Regions from separate parts of the Kosakonia beeri genome, predicted to be linked through region 2. Evidence: predicted binding sites of a transcription regulator. Region 2 holds the regulator's gene; the other holds the start of a gene.
The links. The regulator Fur, encoded in region 2, represses iron uptake genes when iron is present. The targets are predictions, from matches to a motif close to ATAATAATGAGAACNACTATCAA.
Positions count from the first base shown of each region.

Region 1 (7,939 bases), 140 kb from region 2:
CAGCGCCAGGCTTTTAAGCGCCGCTTTGGAGGCGCCATAGGCACTCATGCCAATGCGTGGCGTATGCGCGGCATCCGAGGCGACCGTGACTATCGCCCCGCTCTGCTGACGCCGGAACTGCGACATGGTCAGGCGAAACAGATTAAACGCCCCGCCCACATTCACCGCAAAGGTCTGCTGCCATGCCTGCGGTGAGAGCGCATCCGTTGCCCCCATATGCAAAATTCCGGCGGCGTTCACCAGCACATCCAGCCGATTATGCTGCGCCAGCAAACGCGCACAGGCGGCTTCCGTCTGTTCCGCACTGGCAATGTCCACCACCTCGCAGGCGAAAGGGTAATCGCGCCCGGCAAACGCCAAATCAAACCCGGTGACCTGCGCGCCAGCCTCAACGAACGCCAGCGCGGTGGCGTAACCAATGCCTTTTCCCGCGCCGGTTACCCACACGGTTTTACCGGTAAAATCCAGCGCAGGCATTATTTCACCTCGCGAGAGAGCAGCGCCCACCAGGCATCCAGGGTCGGGTTCTTCGCCAGCATCACAAAATCGATGTCGCCATGGACTTTGCGCCAGCGCGCCGCGAGCGCCATCATGCGCACGGAATCGAGTCCGTAGTCGATCAGATTTTCATCATCGAGCGGCTCGTCGGTCTCATCAAGCAGCGGCAGGATCAGCGCCCGCAACGCGGCTTTGCTCCCCGGAACAGGCAGCACATCCTGCGTCATCACAACACGCCCTGCGCGACCGGCAACATATTTCAGCGACATTAAATGCTCGTCACGGCTGAAATCCGCCAGCGCATCGGCAACCATAAACGGTTTGATATCGCGCATGAACGCATCCGTGGCGGTCGTCATACAGCCAATGTGCGAATAAACCCCGGTGATAAGAAGCTGGTTACGTCCGGTTTCTTTTAGCATCTGCTCCAGTGGCGAGCGGTGAAATGCGCTGTAACGCCACTTCACCAGTACGGTATCTGCCTCATCCGGTGCCAGTGCCGCCACAATGCGCTGCTGCTCCGGCGAACGAGTCAGGCCCGGCCCCCACATGTCATTCAGTAAGGCGCGATCTTCATCGCTCTGCTCTTTCGGCTGCGCCGTGTAATAGACCGGAATATGGTGTTGTTTGCAGAACTGACGCAGGGCAGCAATATTCGCCACCACCTGTTGCATCATCGGGCAGTTTTCACCCCAGAACTGAATAAAGTACTCCTGCATATCGTGGATCAGCAGCGCGGCACGCGCTGGCTCAAAGGCCCAGCTGACTTTGTTTTCCGGGATATCGGCCGCCGTTGGCAGTGCGTAGCCCTGTAATTTTGGAATAGCCATTCTCTCTCCTTTACGCCGGGGCGCGCTGCGCCAGCCACTGACGTAACTGTTTTTTATCGACCTTACCCACCGGCGTCAGCGGCAGTGCATCCACGCACTCCACGCGATCCGGCAGTTTGAACTCTGCAACCCCCTGCTCGCGCAGGAACCGACGGATCGCCACCGCGCGTAACGGCGCTTTCACCACCAGGTAAGCGCAGCTCTTTTCGCCAAGCAGGCTGTCTTCCATGCTGACCAGGGCGGCGTGGATCACCGCTTCATGACGCAGCAACAGGTTTTCGATCTCCTCGGCGGCAATCTTCTCGCCCCCGCGGTTGATCTGATCTTTTTCACGCCCTTGCACGGTGATATAGCCTTCGTCATCGATGGCAATCAGATCGCCGGAGCAGTAAAAACCGTTTTCATCAAACGCGCTGGCGTTGTGTTCCGGGCTGTTGAAATAACCACGGAAGGTGTAAGGGCCGCGCGTCATCAGGCGGCCCACCTCACCACGCGGCAGCGGATTGCCGTTTTCATCCGCCACCCAGACTTCATCGTCCGGGCACATCGGGCGTCCCTGAGTCGCAATAATGCGCTCCAGCGGATCGTCCAGTCGGGTGTAGTTCACTAGCCCTTCCGCCATACCGAACACCTGTTGCAACTGGCAGCCGATTTCTGCCGGAATACGCGCAGCAAGGGTGGTCGACAACCGCGCGCCGCCCACCTGCAATAAACGTAACGATGCCAGTTGCGTGTTGCTCCCCCACTCCTGGATCGCCTGTAACCACAGGCTGACAGCAGGTGGCACCAGCGCTGTGACGGTGATGTGATGTTTTTCAATCAGCGGGAAACAGAGTGTGGCGCTCGGATCGGCGGCCAGTACCACGCAGCCTTGCGCAAGGAACACGCCCAGCGCGCCCGGTGAGCTCATCGGGTAGTTATGGGCTGCCGGCAGCGCGCACAGGTAGCGGGTTTGCGCCGTAAAACCACACACTTCGTTACTGCGCGCAATGCTGTAGTAGTAGTCATTATGGGTGCGTGGGATCAGTTTCGGCGTGCCGGTGCTGCCGCCGGAAAGCTGAAAGAACGCCACTTCATCGGCAGGTGTCGGCGTGGCAATAAAATTATCCGCCGGGCGAGCGATCGCCGCATTCAGCGCATGTTCGCCGTTGTCACCCCGCAGCAGCACCACACGTACCGCATTGTGCTGCGCCACAAAATCGGTTGTAAAATCATCGTTCGCGAACAGCGCATGCTCACGATCGGCAATCAGTAAGGCCGGTTTGAGCTGCGTGGCGTACGCATTCAGTTCACTGCGTTGATGGCTGAACAGCGCATTGACGGGCGCAACGCCTATTTTCAGCAGCGCAAAAAAGGTGATATAGAACTCGGCCACATTGCCGAGCTGCACCAGTGCGGTTTCCCCACGCTTCAGGCCCAGAGCCTGCAGGGAGCAGGCCAGATTGTCGGAGAGCTGATGTAACTGGCGATAACTGTACTCGCGCTCGCCGTCAATCACTGCAGTGACTTCGCTGTGCGCATGGCGAGTGAGAATGTCGGTTAACGGCACATCCTGCCAGTAACCTTTTTCACGGTAGCGGCGAGCGAACGCCTCCGGCCAGCGATTAAAGGGAAGGGTCATTATCTGCTCCTTACTGCAAACCAAACGCGTTTAACATGGTGGTCAGTTTGACGCCGGTTTCACGCCACTCCGATAACGGCGAAGAGGCAGGAACAATCCCGGCACCGGCAAACAGCCGGACATTTTTGTCATGAACACGGGCGCAGCGGATGGTCACCACCCACTCGCCGTTACCTTCGGCATCACACCAGCCGACAATCCCGCCAAACAGTTCCCGATCGAAAGGCTCCAGTTCAGCAATCAGTTTTTTCGCTACCTGGTGCGGAAAACCGCTCAGCGCAGGCGTCGGGTGCAGTAAACAAGCCAGCGTCAAGGCGTTTTCGCCCTCCAGCGCCTCGCCTTCTATCGGCGTTGCCAGGTGCCATAGCGTCGGCGTGGTCACTAACTGCGGCGAGTCCGGCAGGGTCAGCGACTGGCTGCGGGGCGTCAGCACCGCTTTCATCGCCTGCGTCACCAGATCGTGCTCGTGTCGATCTTTTTCCGAGGCGAGCAATTTATTCCCCGCTTCACGATCGAGCATGTCATCTGGCTGGCGACGTGCAGAGCCCGCGAGCGGCAGGGAGCTAAAGTGGCGATCTTCTTTACGCAGCAGCAACTCCGGGCTGGCACCCAGCAACGCGCCACCTTCAGGCAGCGGCACATGGAAGTTGAAACTGGCCGGGTTTTGCGCGATCAATCGCTCCAGCAAGACGCCGCTGTCGATATGCGCATCGGTGGTAATGTCGATCAGCCGGGAAAGCACCACTTTATCCACCTCGGGGGTGGCGGTTTTGGCCGCGCCGCGCGCCACCATCTCCATAAAAACATCCTGATCCGGGAGGTAAGTCTGTGCCTTCACGTTCGGCATCTCGCCTGCGTTGAAGTAGCGGGCAGAGCGCTGTTTCGCCGGGCGGGAAAATGCCTGCCAGGTGATCGGAATAAACAACGCAGAAGGTTGGGTGGTATCAAACGGGATCGCCCCCACCATCACCGGGCTGGCAATACCTTCAGCTTTGGCTTCGGCAAATGCCTGTGCCAGTTTTTTCTGGAAGCGACTGTCCTGGGCATCGCCGCCTGCGGCGGGCTCAGAGAAACGACGAAAACAGCCGGACGTGGTGAAACTACGGTACGGCGACATAAAGAAAAACTGATCCGCGGCCAGCGTCTGCACAGAGAGCTGGATCTCCTCAGCCAGGGACGTATCCATATCATCCTCCAACAACGATAAATGAACTAAGAATGATTATCATTTGTATTATTGCGCAGTAAGATAAAAAGTTATGCACGGCTCTGTCAACAGCAGAATATCTCTCTGAGTGACTGCCCCTTGCATCCTCCCCGCTCAACATTGAAAATGAGAAGCATTAACCTCAACAAAAACAGGATGCGTCTCGTGAAATTTCCCTTTTTGTGCCGTAAGCCCTTAACGTTTTTGGGCATTTTTCTTTTAGGACTATCCTCAGCAATGGCCGCTGACTGGCCCCGCCAGGTAAGCGACAGCCACGGCACACAGCAGATCGCGAGCAAACCGCTGCGCATTGTTTCCACCAGCGTTACCCTCACTGGCTCGCTGTTGGCGATAGATGCCCCGGTCATTGCCAGCGGTGCAACCACGCCCAATAACCGCTTTGCCGATAATCAGGGCTTCTTGCGCCAGTGGGGCGACGTGGCTAAACAGCGCCATGTTGCACGCCTGTATATCGGTGAACCGAATGCCGAAGCCGTCGCGGCGCAAATGCCCGACCTGATCCTGATTAGCGCGACCGGCGGCGATTCTGCACTGGCCCTCTACGATCAGCTCTCCACCATTGCGCCGACGCTGGTCATCAATTACGACGACAAGAGCTGGCAAGATTTGCTGACCCAGCTTGGCCTTATCACCGGCCAGGAAAAACAGGCCGCAGCGCGGATTGCACAATTCAATCACCAACTGGCCGATGTCAAAGCGCGCATTAAATTGCCACCGCAACCGGTAAGCGCGCTGGTTTATACACCAGCAGCGCACGGTGCCAACGTATGGACTGCAGAATCGGCGCAGGGCAAGTTGATGCAACAACTTGGCTTTGCGCTTGCCGGGTTGCCTGCCGGGCTGCAAACCAGCCAGAGTCAGGGCAAACGCCACGATATTGTGCAACTGGGCGGTGAAAACCTGGCGGCCGGGTTGAATGGCCAGTCACTGTTCCTGTTTGCCAGCGACCAGCAGGATGCCGATGCGCTGCTTGCCAACCCTTTACTGGCGCATTTATCCGCCGTACAGAACAAGCGCGTTTACGCCCTGGGCGCAGAAACTTTCCGCCTCGACTACTACAGCGCGACCCGCGTGTTACAGCGTCTCTCTGCGCTGTTTGATTAACTATGCTGCGGGCTGCGTCTGGCGAAAACGGCGCAGCTCGCTGAGCATTACCAAAAGCCCAAGCCCTACCACAGCCAGCACCATCCCGCTGATACTGGCGGAAGCCACTGGCGTCATCATCGATCCCATGGCCCCGAGCAGCGCCGCACCGATCGCGTCGCCAGTGACATTTTGCGCAGTCCACAAGCCATTGATGCGCCCGAGCATCGCCTCCGGGGTCTGGGTTTGTAACAGCGTGTATTGCAGAAGCGAACTCACCGCCGTCAGCCAGCCGCACAGCGCGAGGAATAGCACGCCCAGCGCCCAGTTCGGCATTTGACTGAATAAGCCAATGGCGATAAATGCCCCGACGGTCGTCGTCAGCATAATCACTCCGGGCCGCTCGCTGTGCGCCAGCTTACCGCTGGTCAGCGCGCCGATTGCCGCCCCTAATGGCAGCGCGGCATACAGCAGGCCAATTTCCGCTGCCGACATATGCCAGTTAATGGCCAGCGCCGGATAGAGCACCCTGACCGCACTGGCCATCGTCAACAGGCCGCCAATCAGCGCAATGCCGCCAATCAGTGGGTTACGCAGTAAGAATTGCAGCGCCGTCAGCAGCGATTTCAGCGGGTGCTCGCGCGGTTGCGGCGGCGGAGGCAGTGCGGGTAAGCTCAACAGCGGCAACAAGGTAATAAACGTTCCCACCGCCGCCAGACCGTAGTTCCATACCACGCCGCCAGAGGCCAGCAACAGTCCGCCGCACATGGGTGAAATCACCGATCCCAGCCGCACAGTCAACATTGTGATGGCCCCGGCCTGCATCAGATTTTCGCGGCCCACCAGCGCTGGCGTGGCCGCCAGCAAGGCTGTTACGCCAAGGGCGCCAAAAAAACCATCCCACAGGCCAAGAAGATAAATTGCAGCCAGCGAAGGTTCGGGCAGCAGCGCGTTCAGGCACAGGCCAATAAAACCCACGCCGCACGTAGAGCGTGCAAGTAAAATCAGCTTCTTACGTTCATACCGATCCGCCAGTACGCCGCCCAACATCAGGCCAATAAACATCGCCCCGCCGGTCAGCGTTACCGCCAGACCGACCTGCCAGCTTGAGTGGGTCATGGCCTGGATTTGCACCGGTACTGCCACGCCCAATAATCCCAGCGATAAAATCGAGATGAAACGCGCCAAAAACACCGCGCGGAATGCCGGATGCGTACGCAGCAGGCTGAGATTGAGTAACCAGGATTGTTGCTTCATTACAACGCCTTAAATACACACTTTTTATGTCCATTCGCAGGCTATGCATGGTAACATATCAAAACAAGATCGATAACGATAATTACTATCATTATCAAGTTTGGGACGTTTTATGTCGTTTTCTTCTTTCCCGGCGCGCCCCTTCACCCTCGCCGGGTTATTGATACTGCTTTTTGCCGCCGCTGCACTCAGCCTGTTCGTTGGCGCAAAACCCATGCCCGCCGCCGTGGTGATAGACGCCCTTACCGGCGTTTGCCAGAGCGCGGATTGCACCATTATTCAGGATGCCCGACTGCCGCGAACCCTGGCGGGGTTACTGGCTGGCAGCGCGCTGGGTCTTGCCGGCGCGCTCATGCAAACGCTGACCCGCAACCCGCTGGCCGACCCCGGGCTGCTGGGCGTTAATGCTGGCGCCAGTTTCGCGATTGTGCTCGGCGCGGCACTTCTCGGCGCGACCACCGCCACAGACCAGTTGCTGCTGGCCTTTTGCGGTGCGCTGGCGGCATCGTTACTGGTGGCCTTCACGGGCAGCCAGGGCGGCGGGCAACTCAGCCCGGTGCGCCTGACGCTGGCGGGCGTTGCGCTCGGCGCAGTGCTGGAAGGGCTCTCCAGCGGCATCTCGCTTCTTAATGCCGATGTCTACGATCAACTGCGTTTCTGGCAGGCAGGATCGCTGGATATTCGCACCCTGCAAACCCTGAAAATCGTGACGTTGCCGGTATTGCTGGCGGCAGCAACCGCACTGGCACTCTGCCGCTCACTGAACAGCCTGAGCCTCGGCAGCGATACCGCCACTGCGCTGGGCAGTAAAGTCGCGCGCACCCAGCTTCTCGGTCTGCTCACGATTACCGTCCTCTGCGGCAGCGCGACCGCGGTTGTAGGGCCGATTGCGTTTATCGGGCTGATGATGCCGCATATGGCGCGCTGGCTGGTGGGCGGCGATCACCGCTGGTCATTGCCGGTAACGCTGATTGCCACCCCTGCACTTTTGTTGTTCGCAGACATTGTGGGGCGCCTGATTGTGCCCGGTGAGCTGCGCGTTTCCGTGGTCAGCGCATTCATCGGCGCGCCGGTGTTAATTGTGCTGGTGCGCCGTGCACGTGGAGGCCGCTTATGACCTCTCCGTCTCCGCGTCTGTTGTTAAGCTGCCTGCTGTTGCTGGTCGCCGCGCTGCTATTGACCGTCTGGGGGTTGCGCAGCGGCGCTGTCACTCTCGGGTTCTCTCAGGTCATTGACGCGCTCACCGGCGATGCACCGCGCGCCATGCGGCTGGTGGTGATGGAATGGCGCTTACCGCGTGTGTTGATGGCGTTGCTGATTGGCGCTGCACTGGGCGTCAGCGGTGCCATTTTTCAGTCACTGCTGCGTAACCCATTAGGGAGCCCGGATGTCATGGGTTTTAACGTGGGTGCCTGGAGCGGC
Region 1 is NZ_CM135106.1:3,547,700-3,555,638, forward strand. It holds gene entA (2,3-dihydro-2,3-dihydroxybenzoate dehydrogenase EntA) at 1-477, opposite strand, end outside; gene ACUY4S_RS16845 (isochorismatase) at 477-1,328, opposite strand; gene entE ((2,3-dihydroxybenzoyl)adenylate synthase EntE) at 1,339-2,949, opposite strand; gene entC (isochorismate synthase EntC) at 2,960-4,135, opposite strand; gene fepB (Fe2+-enterobactin ABC transporter substrate-binding protein) at 4,313-5,281, shown strand; gene entS (enterobactin transporter EntS) at 5,282-6,517, opposite strand; gene fepD (Fe(3+)-siderophore ABC transporter permease) at 6,630-7,634, shown strand; gene fepG (iron-enterobactin ABC transporter permease) at 7,631-7,939, shown strand, end outside.
Region 1: fepD (Fe(3+)-siderophore ABC transporter permease) is a predicted target of Fur. The motif match lies at 6,593-6,615, and genes of this name have one in related genera.

Region 2 (7,939 bases):
ACTGGGTAAGCGCACAACATGCGATGCCGGTTGAAATCCGTCTTTACGATCGCCTGTTCAGTATTCCGAACCCGGGTGGCGCAGAGGATTTCCTGGCCACTATCAATCCGGAATCGCTGGTGATCAAACAGGGTTACGCAGAGCCGTCGCTGAAAGCCGCAGAAGCGGGTAAAGCGTACCAGTTTGAGCGTGAGGGCTATTTCTGCCTCGACAGCCGCCACGCAACCGCGTCCAAACCCGTGTTTAACCGCACCGTTGGCCTGCGTGATACCTGGGCTAAAATCGGCGAGTGATCTGGTCAATCACAAACAATCCTGCTTAAACGCCGCCTCCTGCGGCGTTTTTTTTTGCTTAGCGATTAGCATGTTACTCCCCATTAACATTCGCGTCGCGAATTAATGTATCTCGAGATTGACCATTTATTCCCTCATGTGCAGGGATGATAACGCCTTTTTTCGTAATTTTATAATATGTAATCGCTACCATTCATCCTTAACGCATTAATAAATAAATAAAAAATAGCGAATGTTATTGATGCTGTCACATATTACAAAATGCGTCTATTTATGTGCTCTTCGTCATAATCTTGCATTTCTCCCATTAAAAGGCATTGATAATTCGCGTCGCGAAAAATAGTCTAAAGACGGTAGTTAATTCGGGGGTATTTGCTAACTACCTACACTCATTGGTGTTTTTTTTCTTCGCCATATTCGGCGATGTTTTATATCCGTCAAGAAGGAATACTCATGCGTACTTTTAGTGGCAAACGTAGTGCGCTGGCACTGGCTATCGCCGGTGTCACAGCAATGTCGGGCTGGACACTCTCTTCGGAAGTGCATGCCGCAGGCTTTATCGATGATTCCACGCTCACCGGGGGAATTTATTACTGGCAGCGTGAGCGTGACCGTAAAGATGTACTGACCGATAAATATAAAACCAACCTTTCGCATTCCACCTGGAATGGCAGTCTGGATTTTCAGTCTGGTTACGCGGCAGATATGTTCGGCCTGGATATCGCCGCTTTTACCGCCATTGAAATGGCAGAAAATGGCGACAGTGCGCATCCGAACGAAATCGCATTCTCTTCCAGCAATAAAGCCTACAAAGAAGACTGGTCGGGTGATAAAAGCGGTATCAGCCTGTACAAAGCCGCCGCCAAATTCAAAACCGGCCCGGTATGGGCGCGCGCCGGCTACATTCAGCCAACCGGGCAAACTTTGCTCGCACCGCACTGGAGTTTTATGCCGGGCACCTATCAGGGGGCCGAAGCAGGGGCGAATCTCGACTACGGCGATGCGGGTGCGCTGAGCTTCTCATACATGTGGACCAATGAGTACAAAGCGCCGTGGCATATCGAAATGGATAAGTTTTATCAGAACGATAAAAAAACCAAAGTCGACTATCTGCACTCCATTGGCGCGAAATATGACTTCAAAAATAACTTTATGCTTGAGGCCGCATTTGGCCAGGCACAAGGGTATGTCGATCAGTACTTCGCAAAAGCCAGCTACAAATTTGATCTGGCAGGCAACCCATTCTCTACCAGTTATCAGTTTTATGGCACCCGCGATAAAGTCAGCGATGGCGGGGTAAATGATATCTATGACGGCACCGCATGGTTGCAGGCGCTGACCTTTGGTTACAAGGTTGGGCAGGTTGATCTCCGTCTGGAAGGGACCTGGGTTAAAGCCGATGGTCAGCAGGGCTACTTTCTGCAACGTATGACACCGACTTACGCCTCCTCTAACGGTCGCCTGGATGTCTGGTGGGATAACCGCTCTGACTTTAACGCCAACGGTGAAAAAGCGCTGTTCATCGGTGCAATGTATGATTTGCAAAACTGGAATCTGCCTGGTTTCACGGTGGGGGCTTCTTACGCCTATGCCTGGGATGCAAAACCCGCCAGGATGGCCTCACCGGATGCCTGGTACGATCCGAACTACCGTCTGAAAGAGTCGGCCTACAGCCTGGACGCTATCTACACCCTGCAGGATGGCCGCGCTAAAGGTACGATGTTCAAACTCCACTTCACACAGTATGACAACCACTCCGATATCCCCTGTTACTCCGGCGGTTACGGCAACATCTTCCAGGATGAGCGTGACGTGAAATTTATGGTTATCGCGCCGTTTACTCTTTTTTGATGCGTTATTTGCCGGGGCGCACCCGGCAAAATACAAGGAATAAGTCATGAATACTGTACGTTTAAGTCTGCTGGCCAGCACAGTGCTGGGCATTTTGAGCAGCCCAATGGCGCTGGCTGGTCAAAGCACTGTCGATGCAATCAGCCAGTTTCATCTCAATTATGCGATCAAAGATAACCATGCCGGGCAGAAGGGTGTCGATTGCGCCAGGCTTGGCGCTGACTGGGCGTCGTGCAACAAAGCCGTTATCACACTGACCAATAATGGCGATGCGGTAACAGATAAAGCGTGGGCAATTTATTTCCACAGCATCCGCCCGATCCTTGAGGTGGCGAACGACCAGTTTAAAGTCATTCATATTATGGGCGATCTGCATAAACTGGAGCCGACCGACAAATTCAGTGGTTTTCCGGCGAAACAGTCTGTTGAGATCCCCATCATCAATGAATACTGGCAGCTGTTTATAACCGATGTACTGCCGCGTTGGTATGTCACTTCCGAAGGGGCGACGGCGAAAGTGATCGCCAATACCGACACCGAAGATTTGACGCAGTTCGTCACCCTGCCTGGCGAGCAGTGGAAGCGCACGGCGGATGACAAAAACATCCTGATGACGGCTGAAGCGCGTTTTGCAAAAAACAGTGATGTGAAAACGCTCAATTTGCACACCCTGCGTGGCCAGATTATTCCTACGCCGCAGGCGGTAAACATTCACGGACAGGATGTCGACCTGAGCAATGGCGTGAAGCTGGATCTTTCTGCGTTAAGCAGCGATGCGCAGGACGCGGTGAAAAGTCGTTTTGCGTTGCTGGGCGTGCAAGCGGGAAGTTATCCGGTGCGCAGCGAAATAGCTACGCGTGATTTCCAGGGCGATGAGGCGGTTTCCGGTGCGTATAAACTGCATATTGGTGCAAAAGAGACGGTGATCACCGGTTACGATCAGGCCGGGGTTTTTTATGGGCTGCAATCGTTGTTGTCGCTTATCCCGGCTGACGGGGCACTGAAAGTGGCCACGCTGGATGCGAAGGATGCGCCTCGCTTCGACTACCGCGGCATTCACCTTGATGTCGGGCGTAACTTCCACAGTAAAGACGCCGTGCTGCGTCTGCTGGATCAAATGTCGGCCTACAAACTGAACAAATTCCATTTCCATCTCAGCGATGACGAAGGCTGGCGTATCGAAATTCCAGGCCTGCCGGAATTAACGGACATTGGCAGTAAGCGTTGCCATGACCTGAGTGAGAAATCCTGCTTGTTGCCGCAGCTTGGATCCGGGCCCGACAGCAATAACACCGGCAGCGGTTTCTTTACCCGTGCGGATTACATCGACATTCTGAAGTATGCCAAAGCGCGGCAGATTGAGGTCATTCCGGAAATCGACATGCCAGCGCATGCACGTGCTGCAGTGATTGCCATGGAAGCGAGATACGATCGGTTGATGAAAGAGGGCAACGAGCAAGCCGCGAATCAGTTCCGCCTGCTGGATCCTACAGACACCTCCAACACCACGGGGGTGCAGTTCTACAACCGTACTGGCTATCTGAACCCTTGCCTCGACTCATCGCGTAACTTTGTGGATAAAGTTCTGGGTGAAATTCAGCAGATGCATAAAGAAGCCGGGCTGCCGCTGCAAACCTGGCACTTTGGGGGTGACGAAGCGAAAAATATTTACCTTGGCACCGGTTATACCGACAAGAAAGCTCCCGAAGCAGGCAAAGGCATCATCGACCAAAGCAACCAGGATAAGCCGTGGGCAAAATCGCAGGCATGCCAGGCGATGATCAAAGACGGCAAAGTGGCTGACGTGGAGCATCTCTCCAGCTACTTCGGGGTTGAAGTGAGCAAGCTGGTAAAAGCGCGCGGTATCGACACGATGCAGGCATGGCAGGATGGACTGAAAGATGCCAAAAATGCGTCGGCATTTGCCACCGATCATGTGAACGTTAACTTCTGGGATACGCTCTACTGGGGCGGGTTCGACTCGGTTAATGACTGGGCCAACAAGGGCTTCCGTGTCATTGTCTCCAACCCGGATTACGTCTATCTTGACTTCCCGTATGAAGTGAACCCGCAAGAGAGTGGCTATTACTGGGGCACGCGTTTCAGTGATGAGCGTAAGATCTTCAGCTTCGCGCCGGACAACATGCCACAAAACGCAGAAACCTCTGTTGATCGTGATGGTAATCCGTTTAGTGCGAAATCCGATAAGCCGTGGCCAGGCGCTTATGGCCTTTCTGCGCAGTTGTGGAGTGAGGTAGTACGTACCGACGCTCAGATGGAGTACATGATCTATCCACGACTGGTTTCTGTCGCCGAGCGCGCATGGCACCGTGCTGCATGGGAGCAGGACTACAAAGCAGGGCGCGAGTACAAAGGCGGTGAGACACACCTTGTCGATGTGAAAGCACTGGATAAAGACTGGATGCGTTTTGCTAATCTGTTAGGGCATCGTGAACTGGCAAAAATGGAGAAAGCGGGTGTGCATTACCGCCTGCCGGTACCTGGCGCGCGCGTCGTAGGTGGCGTGCTTGAAGCCAACACCAGTTTCCCTGGAATGGTGGTGGAATACTCTACCGACGGGGGTAAACAGTGGCTGCGTTATAACGATAAGGCACGTCCGCAGGTGAGCGGGGAAATACGCGTGCGTACCACCAGCCCGGACGGTAAGCGCACGAGCCGCGTGGATAGCATCAAAGCCTAGTTGAGGCTTATTATCCGGCCCGGCAGCGAAAGCATGTCGGGCTTTTTTATTCCCGCATAAACACGGTTCCCGGTGAAGGCCGCGTGTTACGTTTCGTTTTCCCGGTCGGGAAAGCGCAGTGTCATCCAGGGGCGTTTAACAGGCAAAAAAAAGCCAACCGTCAGGTTGGCTCAGAGTAAGAAGAACGATTATTTCGCGTCGTGCGCGTGTTCATCTTCGCGGCAGTCACCTTCGGCGCAGTGGCCATAAAGGTAGAGACTGTGATTCGTCAGACGAATGCCGTGTTTGGCGGCAATTTCGCGCTGGCGCGCTTCAATGGAATCGTCACTAAATTCAATCACTTTGCCGCAATCGAGGCAAATCAGGTGATCGTGGTGATGCTGTTGGGTCAGTTCAAAAACGGACTTACCGCCTTCGAAATTGTGACGGGTCACAATCCCGGCGTCATCGAACTGGTTTAACACACGGTAAACAGTGGCCAGGCCGATCTCTTCGCCCATGTCGATCAGTCGTTTGTATAAATCTTCCGCACTGACATGATGGTTATCCGGTTCCTGAAGCACTTCCAGGATTTTTAACCGAGGAAGCGTGACTTTCAGGCCGGCCTTCTTTAATGCGGTATTGTTGTCAGTCATGCGGAATCTGTCCTGTTGCTATACGATTCACTTCCTTAGCGGAAGTTATAGGAATGCACCTGGGATAATGCGTCTCATTATAGAACTGCCATGCCTAAATGAAAACTGCAAGCCCTCAAGTAAAGTAAGCTTTTAAAACGTGGTCTCGCCAACAAACTCCTTGCGGCGAGGCCACTTTAGCAGGGCTTATTGTACAGCGATGAAGGAAAAAGTTAAAAATTTGTAGCAATTATTTCCATCGCTTTTACCTATTAATACGGTGCAACCTACAGGTTGCACCATTATCATCAGGCGTTGATGATGTCGTCCAGGTGCAGCTCTTCAGAAACTTGTTTTACCCATTTTTCGACACGCTCTGCGGTCAGTTCTGGCTGCCTGTCTTCATCAATTGCCAGCCCGACGAAGTGATCGTCATCCACCAGGCCTTTAGAGGCTTCGAAATGGTAACCCGCCGTTGGCCAGTGACCGACGATAGTTGCGCCGCGTGGCTCGATAATGTCGCGAATGGTGCCCAGCGCATCGCAGAAGTATTCGGCATAATCTTCCTGGTCGCCGCAACCGAACAGGGCGACTAACTTGCCGTTGAAATCCACTTCTTCCAGCGTCGGGAAGAAATCATCCCAGTCGCACTGCGCTTCACCATAGTACCAGGTCGGAATGCCAAGCAGCAGAATGTCATAGCCTTCGAGATCTTCTTTGCTGCTCTTGGCAATGTCATGAACATCAGCAACGTCTTTACCAAGCTGTTTCTGAATCATTTTGGCGATATTTTCAGTGTTGCCAGTGTCGCTGCCGAAGAAAATGCCTGTAATTGCCATGAGTAAAATAACCTCTTGAAACTTAATGAGTATGGTGGTGGCGTTTAGCCCACAGATAAGGGCAATCATAGCAGAACAGGGAAGTGCGCGGAAACTGCTATCGCCACGGACTGCACTGTATGCCACATGAAAGTATGAATAAAGGTGATGATTCGGAGGATTCGTTATTCGCGCAAGGCCTGCAGCTGCGTAAGCAGCATCTCTTCGATAAGCTCGCTGCGGCTCATATTACGGGCGTCCGCCAGCTCATTGAGGGCGTCTACCGCCTCAACGTTCAGTTTCAATTCGACGCGTTTAAGCCCGCGAACTTTATCGCGTTTTAGCTGATTGCGTTTATTGATGCGCAACTGTTCATCACGCGCGAGCGGGTTAGTCTTCGGTCGTCCCGGGCGACGCTCATTCGCGAACAGATCTAGGGTCGTACGGTCCGTTTGTTCTTTAGCCATGGTTTAAGCATACTACGGGAAATACAAGCAATCGGGTCGTAGCCCGGGCTGAATAGCGCGCCATCATACATCAGCACAACGGGCACGCCAACGACCGGGCGCGTTCAAACGACCGGTCGCCGCCTTTTTAATCAGTTTGCCTTTTCAGCGAGATAACGACGGATTGCGCGCATAACCGCATCGGGTTTCTCTGCATGCACCCAGTGGCCCGCGCCTGCAATAACATGCGCCCGCGCCTGTGGGAATTGCGCCAGCAGCGCGTCGCGGTATGCTTCGGTCACATAAGGTGAGTTGCCGCCGCGAACAAACAGCGCGGGTTTCTCCCACGCCGGGACGTTTTCCCAACCGACAATCTGCGAATATTGATCCCACAGTACCGGTACGTTGAAGCGCCACTTCCCGTCGGCAAAGGATTTCAGCAGAAACTGAATCACACCTTCTTCGTTAATGACTTCACGCATTATCGCTGTGGCTTGCTGGCGTGTGGTGACGTGCGCCTCGCTGACGGCGTTAATGGCGGCAAAAATCTCATCATGACGGCGTACGTTATAATTAACGGGCGCAATATCAATTGCCACCAACTGGTCGATGCGTTCTGGCGCCAGCGCGGTGAGTGCCATTACCGCTTTGCCGCCCATAGAGTGACCAATGAAAGTGGCTTTCTCGATCTGATGAGCGTCGAGCGTATCTCGCAGATCCTGCGCCATCGCCGGGTAGTTCATCTCGTCTGAGCGGGGAGAAAGGCCGTGGTTGCGCATATCCACCTGCAATACGTCATGGTCCTGAACCAGGTCTCGGGCGAGTATGCCAAGGTTATCCAGGCTGCCAAACAGACCATGAACAAGGACAACAGGAGAATTGTTGTGCGGATGTTGTGCAGTTAGCGCGCGTGTATTCAATTTCATGGCAAAGTTCTTTTTTTCACTCAAGCGGGTTAGGTTATTATGTTGAACATTCTGCCGCCCTGCTGCAAGGTTCAGAAATCGTCTGAGTTTTGCCGCTACCCTGGTTTGACGCTATCCGCTGTTGAGATTTCACTTTATAATCCCAACACTTGTATTCAGATTAGATATCGCACTGGATTAAGATGAAAACGATCGAAGTTGATGATGAGCTCTACACGTATATTGCCAGCCACACAAAGCATATTGGTGAGAGTGCATCCGACATTTTACGGCGCATGTTGAAATTTTCC
Region 2 is NZ_CM135106.1:3,409,680-3,417,618, reverse strand. It holds gene glnS (glutamine--tRNA ligase) at 1-293, shown strand, start outside; gene chiP (chitoporin ChiP) at 747-2,144, shown strand; gene ACUY4S_RS16220 (beta-N-acetylhexosaminidase) at 2,191-4,845, shown strand; gene fur (ferric iron uptake transcriptional regulator) at 5,034-5,480, opposite strand; gene fldA (flavodoxin FldA) at 5,768-6,298, opposite strand; gene ybfE (LexA regulated protein) at 6,463-6,744, opposite strand; gene ybfF (esterase) at 6,876-7,649, opposite strand; gene seqA (replication initiation negative regulator SeqA) at 7,832-7,939, shown strand, end outside.